2 linked regions of the Loktanella sp. M215 genome follow. The protein of the gene in region 1 interacts with the protein of each later gene in a pairwise test. Links are inferred from orthologs where the notes say so. Each region holds a gene or a part of one and is shown in the gene's direction. Other genes may lie near its edges.

Region 1 (7,914 bases):
CCGCTTTGTCGAAGAGACGCGCAGGCTGCGCCCGGACATGACCTTCGGTGCCGACATCATCGCAGGATTTCCGACCGAGACCGAGGCGGCCTTTGCCAATTCGCTGGCGCTCGTGGCCGATTGCCATCTGACCTGGCTGCACGTTTTCCCCTATTCGCCGCGCCCCGGCACCCCGGCCGCGCGGATGCCGCAGGTGCGCGGGCCGCAGATCAAGGACCGGGCCGCGCGTCTGCGGGCCGCGGGCGACGCCGCCGTGCAGGCACATCTGGCAGCACAGGTCGGCCAGCGCCATGACATCCTGATGGAATCGCCCCGCATGGGCCGCACCGCGCAGTTCGCCGAGGTCCATCTCGACAGCGACCAGCCCGAGGGGCGTATCGTCTCTGCCCGGATCATCGGGCACCAGGGCGCGGCGCTTCTGGGCCAGGGCGACGCTGCGGCCGCCTGACCCGCCCATCTGCCTTCCCTTCATCCTCAAAGGCCTGATCCATGAAAAGAATCCCCCTCGGCGCGCGCCTCGATATGGCCGAAAAGGCCGAGGCCGCGGGCTTCAGCTTTCACACGATGTACGGCGAACCCTACTGGGACGAGGAGACGGCCTATGCCTTCACCCTGCGCCAGATCGAGGACGACATCGAGGACCCCTCCACCGCCCTGCACGCCATGTGCCGCGAAGCGGTAGCCGAAATCGTCAAGTCGGAAGAGCTGATGCAGCGGCTGGCGATCCCGCGTGAGCATTGGGATCTGGTGGCCGAATCCTGGCAAAGTGGTGCGCCGGAGCTCTATGGACGGTTCGACCTGATCTACGACGGACAAGGTCCGGCGAAGATGATCGAATACAATGCCGACACGCCCACGGCCCTATTCGAGAGCGCCTCTTTCCAGTGGGACTGGCTGGAGGACATGATCCGTAACGGCGCCCTGCCGGAAGGCACAGACCAGTTCAACGGCATCTACGAGGCCCTGACCGCGCGCTTTGCCCAGATCAGTCCGGCGGGCACCCATATCCATTTCACCGCCTTCGCAGACTCGCCCGAGGATTACGCCACGGTCGAGATGATGGCCTATGCGGCGCGGGCCGCCGACATGGGCGCACATTTCGTGAACCTGCCAGAGATCGGCGTGACCGACACCGGCCAGTTCGCCGATGCCGAGGGCCGCGTGATCGGCACCCTGTTCAAGCTTTATCCATGGGAAGACCTGCTGCGCGACGATTTCGCGACCCATCTGGCGGGGGCGCAATGCCGATACCTCGAACCCGCGTGGAAGGCCGTCGTGTCGAACAAGGGCCTCCTGCCGGTTCTGTGGCAGATGTTCGAAGGGCATCCGAACCTGCTGCCCAGCTTCTTTGCCGACGACCTGGATGCCGGGTCGGACGCCGTGACGCGGGCGGAGGATGCGCTGGCGCGCGGGGTCGTGCGAAAGCCAGTGTTCAGCCGCGAAGGTGCCAGCATCAGTATCCGGCAAGGCGACGCGGTGATCGAGGATGCGACCGTGCGCGACTACGACGCGCACCCGATGATCGCGCAGGCCTATCACGAGATGCCGGTCTTCGACGGCTTTCGTCCCGTCATCGGCACGTGGATCGTCGGCGAGACCTGCGTCGGCATGGGCCTGCGGGAAGACCGGTCCCGGATCACGCAGGATCTGAGCCGGTTCAAGCCGCATTACATTCTCGACTGATGCACCCTATCTAACGCCATGAACCCGCCCGCCTGCCAAGGAGACGCCACCGTGACCGCATCCCGCCCCCTGAAACGCACCCGCATCATGCCCGCAATCCTGCTGGGGGCCACTGCGTTTGCGTTGGCCGGCTGCAAGGACGACGCGGTCGAGGCGAACGCCTTTCCCGACAAGGCATCCTGTGAGGCCGCGGCGAATGCCGGGACGGTCGCATTCACCGTCCAGGACTGCGACGCCGCCTATCAGGATGCGCTGGTCGAATACGAACGGTCCGCCCCGCGCTACGACGATCAGGCGCTGTGCGAGGAACAGCACGGCGGCGCCTGCGTCGTGGACGAGAGAGCGGCTGGTGGCGGCGGGTCGATCTTCATGCCGCTGATGGCGGGCTACCTGATGGGCAGCATGCTGGGCGGCAACCGCGCGATGACGCAGCCGCTGTACCGCGATGCCGGGGGCAAGTTCGCGACGGCGGGGGGCGGCACGGTGCTGAACGGCAATCGCGGCAGCGCCCGGATGCAGCCATCCAGCTTTCGCGCAGCCCCTGCAGCGGCGGCACCCATGTCACGCGCCACGGTCAGCAAGACCGGCGGATTCGGGTCGTCGCGGACCAGCAGTTTCGGCAGCAGCCGCAGCTTTGGCGGCTGAGGCGGCCCGCAGACCAGTGCTTTCACCCGCGGAAGCGATGCGCTAAGAACGCGCAACTTCTGATCTGGCGAAAGTGCGCGCGATGAAATTCACCCTGTCATGGCTGAAAACCCACCTTGAGACGGATGCCTCGGTTGCAGAGATCGCCGAGACGCTGACCGATCTGGGGCTGGAGGTGGAGGGGATCGAGAACCCCGCCGAAAAGCTGCGCCCCTTCACCATCGGTTATGTCGAAACCGCCGAGAAGCATCCCGACGCGGACAAGCTGCGCGTCTGTCAGGTGCGGACCGGCAACGGGCTGGAACAGATCATCTGCGGCGCGCCCAACGCGCGGGCGGGCATCACCGTGGTCGTCGCCCATCCGGGCGTATATGTCCCCGGCATCGACACGACCATCGGCGTGGGCAAGATCCGTGGCATCGAAAGCCACGGCATGATGGCCTCGGAACGCGAGCTGGAATTGTCCGAGGAACACGACGGTATCATCGAACTGCCCGAGGGCGAGGTTGGCAGCAGCTTTGCCGATTGGCTGGCGGTGCACGCGCCTGCGCGCGTCGATCCGGTGATCGAGATCGCGATCACGCCGAACCGGGCCGACGCGCTGGGCGTGCGCGGCGTGGCGCGGGATCTGGCGGCGCGGGGACTCGGAACACTGAAGCCGCTGGAGACGCCGCAGATCGACGGCACCTTCACTTCCGATCTGGGCGTGTCGATTGATGACGACACGCGCGACGGATGCCCTGTGTTCTGCGGGCGTCTGATCCGTGGCGTCAGCAACGGACCCAGCCCGGACTGGCTGCAGGCGCGGCTGCGGGCGATCGGGCTACGGCCGATCTCGTTCCTCGTCGATGTGACGAACTTCTTCACCTACGATCTGAACCGGCCACTGCACGTCTTCGATGCCGACAAGGTGCAGGGCAATCTGCGCGTCCACCGCGCAACGGGCGGCGAACAGATCGTGGCGTTGGATGACAAGATTTATACCCTGTCGCCCGGCCAGATCGCGATTTCCGATGACGCCGGCGTGCAAAGCATTGCAGGCGTCATGGGCGGCGATGCCACGGGATGCACACCCGAGACGGTCAACGTCTTCGTCGAAAGTGCCTACTGGGACCCGGTGCAGATCGCCTACACCGGCCGCGCGCTGAAGATCAATTCCGACGCCCGCTACCGGTTCGAACGCGGGATCGACCCCGCCTTCACGCCCGACGGGCTGGACCATGCGGTCGCGCTGATCCAGTCGGTCGTGGGCGGCGAGGCGTCAGAGGTCGTGCAGGCCGGCGCCGTGCCGGATACCGACCGCGCCTACAAGCTGGACACGGACCGCGTCATCAGCCTTGTGGGCATGGACATTCCCGCCGCGACCCAGCGCGCGACGCTGGCGGCGCTGGGCTTCGTGCTGAAGGGTGACATGGCCCATGTGCCAAGCTGGCGCGGCGACGTGCAGGGCGAGGCCGATCTGGTGGAAGAGGTCGCGCGGATCGCGTCGCTGACCAAACTGGTCGGCGTGCCGATGCCGCGCACGCAGCCGGGCGTGCCAAAGCCGGTGCTGACACCCGCGCAGGTGCGGCTGACGGTGGCGCGGCGTGCAGCTGCGGCGCTGGGCTACAACGAATGCGTGACCTACAGCTTCCTCGACGAAGCCGCGGCCGGGTTGTTCGGCGGCGGCACCGATGCCACGCGGCTTGAAAACCCGATCTCGACCGAGATGTCGCATCTGCGCCCATCCTTGCTGCCGGGGCTGTTACAGGCCGCGGCGCGCAATCAGGCGCGCGGGTTCGGTGACATCGCGCTGTTCGAGGCGGGTGATGTGTTTAGCGGTGGCGAACCGGGTGATCAGCAGCCCTGCGTTGCGGGCGTGATGATCGGGCGCACCGGACCCAAGGACGTGCATGGCGCGTCGCGCGCCGTCGATGTCTTCGACGCGAAGGCGGATGCCGAAGCGTTGCTGGCTGCGATGGGCGCACCGGCCAAGGTGCAGATCCTGCGTGGGGATGACGGCTGGTGGCACCCCGGGCGGCACGGTCTGATCTGTTTGGGGCCCAAAAAGGTGCTGGGCATCTTCGGCGAGTTGCACCCGCGTGTGCTGCGCGCGCTGAATGTGAAGGGGACCGCGGTCGCCTTTACCCTGTTCCCGGCAGAGATCCCGCTGCCGCGCAACAAGACGAACACGCGTGCGGCCCTTGTGGCCACGGACTTGCAGGCCGTCGAGCGCGATTTCGCTTTCGTCGTCGATGCACAGGTCGAGGCGCTGACACTGGTCAATGCCGCCGCCGGTGCCGACAAGGCGCTGATCGCCGAAGTGAGGGTATTCGATTCCTTCACCGGCGGGTCGCTGGGCGAGGGGAAGAAGTCACTCGCGATCACCGTACGGCTACAGCCCGTGGATGCGACATTGACCGAGGCGCAGATCGAAGGGATCGGCAAGCAGATCGTGGCTAAGGTCGAAAAGGCCACGGGCGGCACGCTGCGCGGCTAGCCGCGTCCGGGTCTGCCTGTGCAGACCCGGATGCCTGTCCGTTCAGGTTAATGCGGAGTCTCAGGCCTTGGGGTCGGGGATGGATTTGGCTTTCTGGACGGCGGGTCGGGCGAAGAAACGGTCGACGTAGTCCGGCACATGCGTCAGGTCGGTGTAGCCGGTGACCTCTTTCGCGCCATAGAAATCGAGCGCATTCAGCCAAGGGGCCAAGGCGATATCCGCGATGGAGAAGTCGCCGGCGATCCACTCTTGCCCTGCGAGTGCGGCTTCGACGGCGCCGAGCAGGCGCTTCGCCTCTGTGATGTAGCGCTGTTGGGGGCGGGGATCGTCGATATCCTTGCCCGCGAATTTGTAGAAATAGCCAAGTTGGCCGAACATCGGGCCGACACCCCCCATCTGAAACATGACCCACTGGATGATCCGCGCCTTGTCGGCGGCGGTCCGGCCCAGAAGCTTGCCGGACTTTTCAGCCAGATAGATCAGGATCGCGCCGGATTCGAATAGGCCGATGGGGCCGTCCGGCCCGTTCGGATCAATGATGGCCGGGATCTTGCCGTTCGGGTTGAGGGAGGTGAAAGCGTCGGATTTCACGTCGGCATCTTTGAGGGTCACGAGATGCGGCTCGTAGGCGAACCCCATCTCTTCAAGGGCGATGGAAACCTTCACGCCGTTGGGCGTGGGATAGGAGTACAGCTGAATCACCGTCGGATCGGCGGCCGGCCAGCGTGATGTGATGGGGAAAGCTGAAAGGTCGGTCATTGCATGGTCCACATTTTGGGGCGCGTGGCGCGTTGAAACGGCTTCTTTTTTTCTACAAAGGCGATAAAGGTGGCGCGCATTGCAGGAAAGCGGCAAACCGTCGCAGTCTGAATCACAGGGGGACAAAAGCGTGCTGAACGAATTTAAGGATTTCATTGCCAAGGGCAATGTCATGGATCTTGCCGTAGGTATCATCATCGGCGCGGCCTTTACGGCCATCGTGACGTCTTTGGTGGGTGATCTGATCAACCCGATCATTGGCCTGATCCTTGGCGGGGTCGATTTCAGCAACATGTACGTCGTACTGTCTGGCACCGTACCGGATAATGCCGGTCTGCAGATTGCGCGGGATGCCGGTGCAGCCGTGTTTGCCTACGGTGCTTTCATCACGGCCTGCATCAATTTCCTCATCATCGCCTTCGTGGTGTTCATGCTGGTCAAGGCCGTCAACAGCATCAAATCACAGGCAGAGCGGCCGGATGATATCGCGCCTGATGTCCACACCGGTCCATCCGAACTGGACGTCCTGATCGAAATCCGGGATCAGCTGCGCAAATAGAAAGACTGAAAGGCCCGCCTTTTGGCGGGCCTTTTATCTTTGGTTCCGGTCGTCCCGTTGGCGTCGGTCGTTGGTCCGCACGGACTGCCGCGTTCCCCCGCTAAAGGGATCCCCCTTGCGTGTGAGGAGGAAGATCATAAGCGCCGCCAGGCCGATCGCGGCCATGCTGGCAAGAAATACATCGAAGGTCATGGTCAGTTCCATCCTAGCTTGTAACCAAACGAGCCTTGGATGGATTCGGTTCCCGGGTTTGACGTCTTGCGACCACTAACCTCGTGCTGTGGCTGATTTGCAGCGGTGCAGCGTCAATAGTCGAGGGGGTCCGGAATGTCCGTCGTGATCGGGAAAGCGACCGTGACCGTGTGCCCGTCGGCGGTTTCAGCCGTTTCGACTTTGCCACCCAACTGGACGGAAAACGCTCGGATCAACTGATGGCCGACACCCTTCCCTTTGTGATCCTGAGACAGAACGGCCGATGTGCTGCACTGGAATTGCGCCATTCCCGGCGCAACAATCAACAGGCTGAACCGCATAAAGCGTTGGGCCCCATCCGTCCGAGGTGCCGCGCCCAGTTGCTGGGTCACATTTGTTCCGACTTCACCGACCAGAAGAGCGAGGGGCACGGCCTGATCCGGCAGCAGGTGGAAATTATCGACCTTCAGATCATGTTCGATGTCATTGCCGATTTCCGAAAGCTGGGCAAAAAGCGTGCCGCAGATATCGGCCATCAAAGGCCGCGCCTCGGTGCGGGCCAGATCCTTGGATTGATAGATGTAGCGATGCACCGTCGCGAGGCCAAGGACACGGTCCTGCAGCCGTTTCAGGGCATGACGGCTTTCGTCCGATTGGGCCGTCCGGATCTGCATGTTCATGATCGACGAGATCATTTGCAGATTGTTTTTGACCCGGTGATGGACTTCTTTCAGCAACACGTTCTTTTCACGCAGGCTGTTTTCCATCCGGGCTTCATCGTCGATCAGATCGTAGGCCATGTTGACGAAGGTCTGTTCCAGGTCGAAAAGCTCTTGCGGCAGCATTTCGGTGTTCTTGGCTTTCGGCAGCGCCCGGTCAGCGGCAAAGCGGCGCATCCGGCTGCGCAGATCCTGGACCGGGCTGACCACCAGACGGTGGACGGCGAAATACGCGACCAGAAGGCTTGCCAGCCACATCAGCGCGGGCAGAAAGAACGACGGCAGCGTGATCGCGGTGCTCGCGAGGAAGCCTTCGGTCGGGGCCCACCCGGTCATGGCGTAGGCAAGGCCGGGCACCAGCGTCAGCATGACGAAGACACGCCGCTGGCCATCCGCGTTGCGCCCGACAAAGGTCGACGGGTCGGCGCCCAGCCGCAGCAAAGCCTCTTGCGACAGGTCGACGACCGGATTGACCGGCGCTTCGCCCTGCGACGCTATGATCTGGCCGTTGCGGTCAAAGATGACAAGGGACAGCGGCGGCGCGGAATTGTCGAGGTCGGGCATACCGGTCAATGTGTCGGTCGGCAAAGCCAGCACGATTTGACCGGCGACCGTCCCGTCCCGCACGATGGGTTGCAACAGAATGACACTGTTGCTTTCACCCGGTTCGGCACCCAGCCGTGTATTCAGGACCGTGTCCGCGCTGCTGGCCACCGCGCGTGCGCGGTCATCGGTGCCGATCGAAAACGGTGCACTTTCCGACGAGCAGGCGATCATGCCCGATGTCTGAAGAACACCGGCAAAGCTGATGCTGGGGTCCGAATCCCGGAAAGCCCGAAAAGCGGCGCTGCACGCTTCAGGGTCATCGGACGTCAGCC
Region 2 (5,307 bases), 2.3 Mb from region 1 along the record:
CTTCCTGTCGGCGTGCGTGGTGGCGCGGGTATGCACCAAGTCCGCCGCGCATTGAAGGGGGGAAAGGCCATGGGTCTGGCGCGAATGTGACCGCGGCGGACAGCGATTTGACGCAGCCCCATTGACGCCCCGCCGCATCCCCCCGATATCGCGAGGGCGCAGACGGGGGAATGGTTGCCATTCGTGAACCCCAGACCTAATGTGCCGCGACTTTGACGGGGGGCCTGTGCACCCTGCGACAGACTTTGGAGGAACCGCCATGCAGGGCACCCAATCGCTTATTCTGATGCTGATCATCTTCGGGATCATGTATTTCCTGTTGATCCGTCCCCAGCAGAAAAAGCTGAAGGAACATCAGGCGATGGTGGACGCGCTGCGCCGTGGTGACCGCGTCATCACGCAGGGTGGCATTCTGGGCAAGGTCACGGCCGTCAACGACGCCGACAAGGAAGTCGAGGTCGAGATTGCGACCGGTGTGAAGATCCGCGTGATCCGGTCCACCATCGCGACCGTCGTGAACAAGACCGAACCGGCAAAATAAGCCGCGATACCTCTGGCCCAAGGGCTTTTATTACATGCTGCACCTCTCTGCCTTCAAACAGGCCGCGATCTGGCTGACGGTCATCGTCGGTCTGGCGCTGGCGCTGCCCAACGCCTTCTACAGCCGGGTCGAGACCCATAACGACGCCATCGCGCAAGGTCAGGTCGACACGACCTGGCCGTCGTTCCTGCCCTCGGGCCTCGTGAATCTTGGCCTTGATCTGCGCGGCGGTGCGCACCTGCTGGCCGAGGTGCAGACGTCTGACGTCTACGCCACGATCATGAACGCCACATGGCCAGAGGTTCGGGATGCCCTTGCGGCTGATCGTAACACCGTCGGTTTCGTCACCCGCGAAAGCAGTGCACCGGACGAGCTTATCGTCCGCATCTCTGAACCAGCCGGTGCTGATCGCGCGCTGGAAATCGCGCGCGGTCTGGCGCGGCCCATTACCTCGCTGACCGGGGCCGGGTCCACGGATATCGAGGTGACGGGCAACGGCCCGCTGCTGACGATTCGCCTGTCGGACGCCGAAAAGCTCGCCGTGGACGACCGGACCATGCAGCAATCGCTGGAAATCATCCGTCGCCGCATCGACGAGGTCGGCACCCGCGAACCCACGATCCAGCGTCAGGGCGAGACGCGGATTCTGGTCGAGGTGCCCGGCGTCGGATCGGCGCAAGAGGTCAAGGACATCATCGGCACCACGGCGCAGCTGACCTTTCAGCCCGTCGTCGGCCGCGCCGCCAGTGCCACCGAACAGGCGGGCGTCGGACAAGAGGTGCTGCCCTCCGTCGATCAGCCCGGCGTGTTCTACGTCCTCGACACCGCGCCCGTCGTCAGCGGCGAAGAGCTTGTCGATGCCCAGCCCGCCTTCGACCAGAACGGGCGGCCTGCGGTGAATTTCCGCTTCAACGTGACCGGCGCGCGCAAGTTCGGCGATTACACGCTGGATCACATCGGCGAACCCTTTGCCATCGTGCTTGATAACGAAGTCATCAGCGCCCCCACGATCCAAAGCCATATTCCCGGCGGATCGGGCATCATTACCGGCAACTTCACAGTCGAGGAATCGACCAATCTGGCCGTGCTGCTGCGCGCCGGTGCCTTGCCGGCCAAGCTGAGCTTCCTCGAAGAACGCACCATCGGCCCGCAACTGGGGCAGGACAGCATCGACGCGGGCAAGCAGGCCGCCGTCGTGGGCTCTGCCCTTGTCGTGATCTTCATGCTGATGACCTACGGGTTGTTCGGCCTTTTTGCCAATATCGCGCTGATGATCAACATGGGGCTGATCTTTGGCGGATTGTCCCTGATCGGGGCGACGCTGACCCTGCCGGGCATCGCGGGCATCGTGCTGACCGTCGGCATGGCGGTGGACGCCAACGTGCTGGTGTTCGAGCGGATCCGCGAAGAACTGCGCACCGCCAAGGGGCCGGCCCGCGCCATCGAACTTGGCTATGAACGCGCCCTCTCGGCCATCGTGGACAGTAATGTCACCACGCTGATCACCGCCGCGATCCTGTTCTACATGGGGTCCGGTCCGGTTCGCGGCTTTGCGGTCACGCTGGGTCTGGGCATCATCACGTCGATCTTTACCGCGATCTTCGTCACGCGGTCGCTGATCGTCATCTGGTTCGCCTGGCGGCGTCCGAAAACAATCGAGGTTTAGGGTCATGCGTCTGCGTCTTGTTCCCGACGATACGAACATCAACTTTTTCGGCCTGTCCAAGATCACCTTCGGCGGATCCATCGTCCTGCTGGTGCTGTCCCTTGTCGCCTATCTGGCCTTCGGACTGAACTACGGCATCGACTTCAAGGGCGGCACGACGATCCGCACGGAAAGCACGCAATCGGTGGACGTGGGCGCCTACCGCGCGGCACTCGACCCGCTGCAACTGGGCGACGTGACCATCACCGAGGTTTTCGATCCCGGCTTTGGCCCCGACCGCAACGTGGCCGAGGTGCGCATTCAGGCGCAGGGCGACGCCGAGAGCATCACGCCGGAAACGATGTCGTCCATCGAAGGCGCATTGACCGCCGTCGATCCGAATGTGCAGTTCGCCTCTGTCGAAAGCGTCGGCCCGAAGGTGTCGGGCGAATTGATCCGCTCTGCCGTGCTGTCGGTGCTGGGGGCGATCGGTGCCATCGTCGTCTACATCTGGCTGCGCTTCGAATGGCAGTTCGCGCTGGGAGGGATCGTCGCATTGGCGCACGACGTCGGCCTGACCATCGGCCTTTTCGCGCTGCTGCAGATCAAGTTCGACCTTGCGATCATCGCGGCCCTGCTGACCATCGTCGGCTATTCGATCAACGATACCGTCGTCGTTTTTGACCGAGTGCGTGAAAACCTGCGCAAATACAAAGTCATGCCGCTGATCGACGTGCTGAACCTGTCCGCCAACGAAACACTCAGTCGGACCCTGATGACCTCGGGCACCACGATCCTTGCGCTGATCGCGCTTCTGGTGCTGGGCGGCGACGTGATCCGGGGCTTTGTGTTCGCGATCACCTGGGGCATCATCGTCGGCACCTATTCGTCGATCTATATCGCCAAGAACATCGTGCTGATGCTGGGCGTCAAGCGGGACTGGTCCAAAAAGGACCCCAAGACGGTGGGTCGTTACGCCGACGTAGAAAGCAAGTGACATGCGCCTGACCGAGATCACCTACGACAACGCGAAACCCATCGACGGCTACGGCCCCGGTTTCTTTCGCATCGGCGGCAAGGTGATCGAGGGCGCTGTCACGGTCATGCCATCCGGCATCGCACCCTGGGGCGGCTATGACGACACCGCGGCCCTGATCGCTGCTGCGGACAAGGTCGACGTCGTCTTCGTCGGCACCGGCGCCGAAATCGCCCATCCGCCCGCTGCCTTTCGTCAGGCGCTGGAGGCCGCGGGCCTTGGCGTCGAAACCATGGCATCCCCCGCCGCCTGCCGCACCTACAACGTGCTGCTGAGCGAGGGCCGCCGGGTCGCACTCGCCCTGTTCCCGGTCTGAGCGCCGTGCTGCAGGTCCGTGACCTGCGCTGCGCGCGCGGCGGCGTGCCGGTGCTGGACCACGTCTCATTCGATCTGAAAGCGGGCGAGGCGCTGATCCTGCGCGGGCCGAACGGTGTCGGCAAGACGACACTGCTGCGCACGCTGGCGGGCTTGCAGCCGCCGCTCGATGGCACGGTGGATTACTCCGAGGGGACCAGCGCGTATGCCAGCCACGCGGACGGCATCAAGACGGCGCTGACGGTCACGGAGAACCTGACCTTCTGGGCGCAGGTTTATGGGCTGAGCGTGCCGGATGCCGTCTATGCCGCCTTCGATCTGGACGGGCTGCGGACCCGTGCGGCTGGCACCCTGTCGGCGGGGCAAAAGCGGCGGCTGGGTCTGGCCCGTCTGGGCGTGATCGGGCGCAAGGTTCTCTTCCTCGACGAGCCGACCGTCAGCCTCGATGCCTTTTCCGTGCGCAACTTCGCCAGTTGGATGCGGGACGTGCATCTGGGACAGGGCGGTTGTGCCGTCATCGCCACGCATATCGACCTGGGGCTGGAGGCGCCGACGCTGGACCTGACACCTTTCGTGGCCAAACCGGACGCGACCGGCGGGTCCGACGAGGCGTTCCTGTGACGGCACTCCTCTGGCGCGATCTGGCTTTGGCTGTCCGGGCCGGTGGCGGCTTCGGGCTTGGCCTTGCGTTCTTTCTGATCGTCGTGGTGCTGGTGCCCTTCGGCGTCGGCCCCGACCGCAGCACACTGGCGCTGATCGCACCGGGCATCCTCTGGGTCGCGGCGCTGCTGGCGGCCCTCCTGTCGCTCGACCGCATCTTTGCGCTGGATTTCGAGGACGGGTCGCTGGCCCTGCTGGCCACAGCGCCCTTGCCGTTGGAAGGCGTGGCCCTGATCAAGGCGCTGGCGCACTGGATCACCACGGGCCTGCCGCTGACGCTGGTGGCCCCGGCACTTGGGTTCTTTCTGAACATGCAGCCCGCCGCCTACGCCTATCTGCTGGTCAGCCTTGCCATCGGGACGCCGGCGCTGTCGATGATCGGCAGCTTTGGTGCGGCGCTGACCGTCGGCCTGCGACGCGGTGGCCTGTTGCTGTCGCTGCTGGTTCTGCCGCTTTATGTGCCGACGCTGATCTTCGGGGCAGAGGCGGTGCGCCGCGGCGTTGACGGGACGGGGGCCACGGCGCCCCTGATGCTGATGGGGGCGATCACTTTGGGATGTTTCGCGCTTTTGCCCTTCGCCTCGGCGGCGGTGCTGCGCATCAACCTGCGGTGATCGGGGATTGAGGGGCGCCAAGCGCCGGGGTAGGGGTAACACATGTCGATCTGGGAATATGCAAATCCGAAAAGGTTCATGGACTGGACCGCGCCCGTCATGCGCGTGGCCTTTGCCGTGGCCGGCGCCTGCCTGTTGGTCGGCCTGATCTGGGGCTTCTTCTTTACGCCAGAGGAAGCGCGTCAAGGTTCGACCGTCAAGATCATCTACCTGCACGTGCCGAGCGCGCTGATGGCGATCAACGCGTGGTTCATGATGCTGGTCGCATCTTTGATCTGGCTGGTGCGCCGCCATCACGTGAGCGCCTTGGCTGCCCGCGCCGCAGCCCCCGTCGGGTTGGCCATGACCGTGATCGCGCTGATCACCGGGGCGATCTGGGGCAGCCCGATGTGGGGCACCTACTGGGCCTGGGATCCGCGGCTGACGTCCTTCCTGATCCTCTTTCTGTTCTACCTCGGCTACATCGCACTCTGGGCCGCGATCGAGGATCCTGATA

What was found. Proteins that work in one complex are often made in the same cells at the same time.
Region 2: the proteins of pheT (region 1) and secD interact in binary tests that used the Escherichia coli proteins (3 or more experiments, as listed by UniProt). The link is inferred for Loktanella sp. M215 from one-to-one orthologs.

What each region holds. Positions count from the first base shown.
Region 1 is NZ_WMEA01000001.1:538,522-546,435, reverse strand. Bases 2,028-5,108 are described here. They hold pheT (phenylalanine--tRNA ligase subunit beta), read left to right. Parts: upstream 2,028-2,410; coding sequence 2,411-4,807; downstream 4,808-5,108. Other genes in these bases: GLR48_RS02660 (glutathione S-transferase family protein), read right to left, coding at 4,868-5,108; GLR48_RS02670 (DUF1190 domain-containing protein), read left to right, coding at 2,028-2,328. Also shown: tRNA (N(6)-L-threonylcarbamoyladenosine(37)-C(2))-methylthiotransferase MtaB, read left to right, coding at 1-448; GLR48_RS02675 (glutathionylspermidine synthase family protein), read left to right, coding at 490-1,683; more of GLR48_RS02670, read left to right, coding at 1,735-2,027; more of GLR48_RS02660, read right to left, coding at 5,109-5,566; large conductance mechanosensitive channel protein MscL, read left to right, coding at 5,697-6,125; GLR48_RS02650 (sensor histidine kinase), read right to left, coding at 6,431-7,914.
Region 2 is NZ_WMEA01000001.1:2,884,660-2,889,966, forward strand. What follows is about bases 1-2,891. They hold secD (protein translocase subunit SecD), read left to right. Parts: upstream 1-575; coding sequence 576-2,207; downstream 2,208-2,891. Other genes in these bases: yajC (preprotein translocase subunit YajC), read left to right, coding at 260-541; secF (protein translocase subunit SecF), read left to right, coding at 2,212-2,891. Outside these bases: more of secF, read left to right, coding at 2,892-3,183; GLR48_RS14215 (Mth938-like domain-containing protein), read left to right, coding at 3,185-3,538; heme ABC exporter ATP-binding protein CcmA, read left to right, coding at 3,544-4,158; heme exporter protein CcmB, read left to right, coding at 4,155-4,811; GLR48_RS14230 (heme ABC transporter permease), read left to right, coding at 4,854-5,307. UniProt on the Escherichia coli protein: Part of the Sec protein translocase complex. Interacts with the SecYEG preprotein conducting channel. SecDF uses the proton motive force (PMF) to complete protein translocation after the ATP-dependent function of SecA.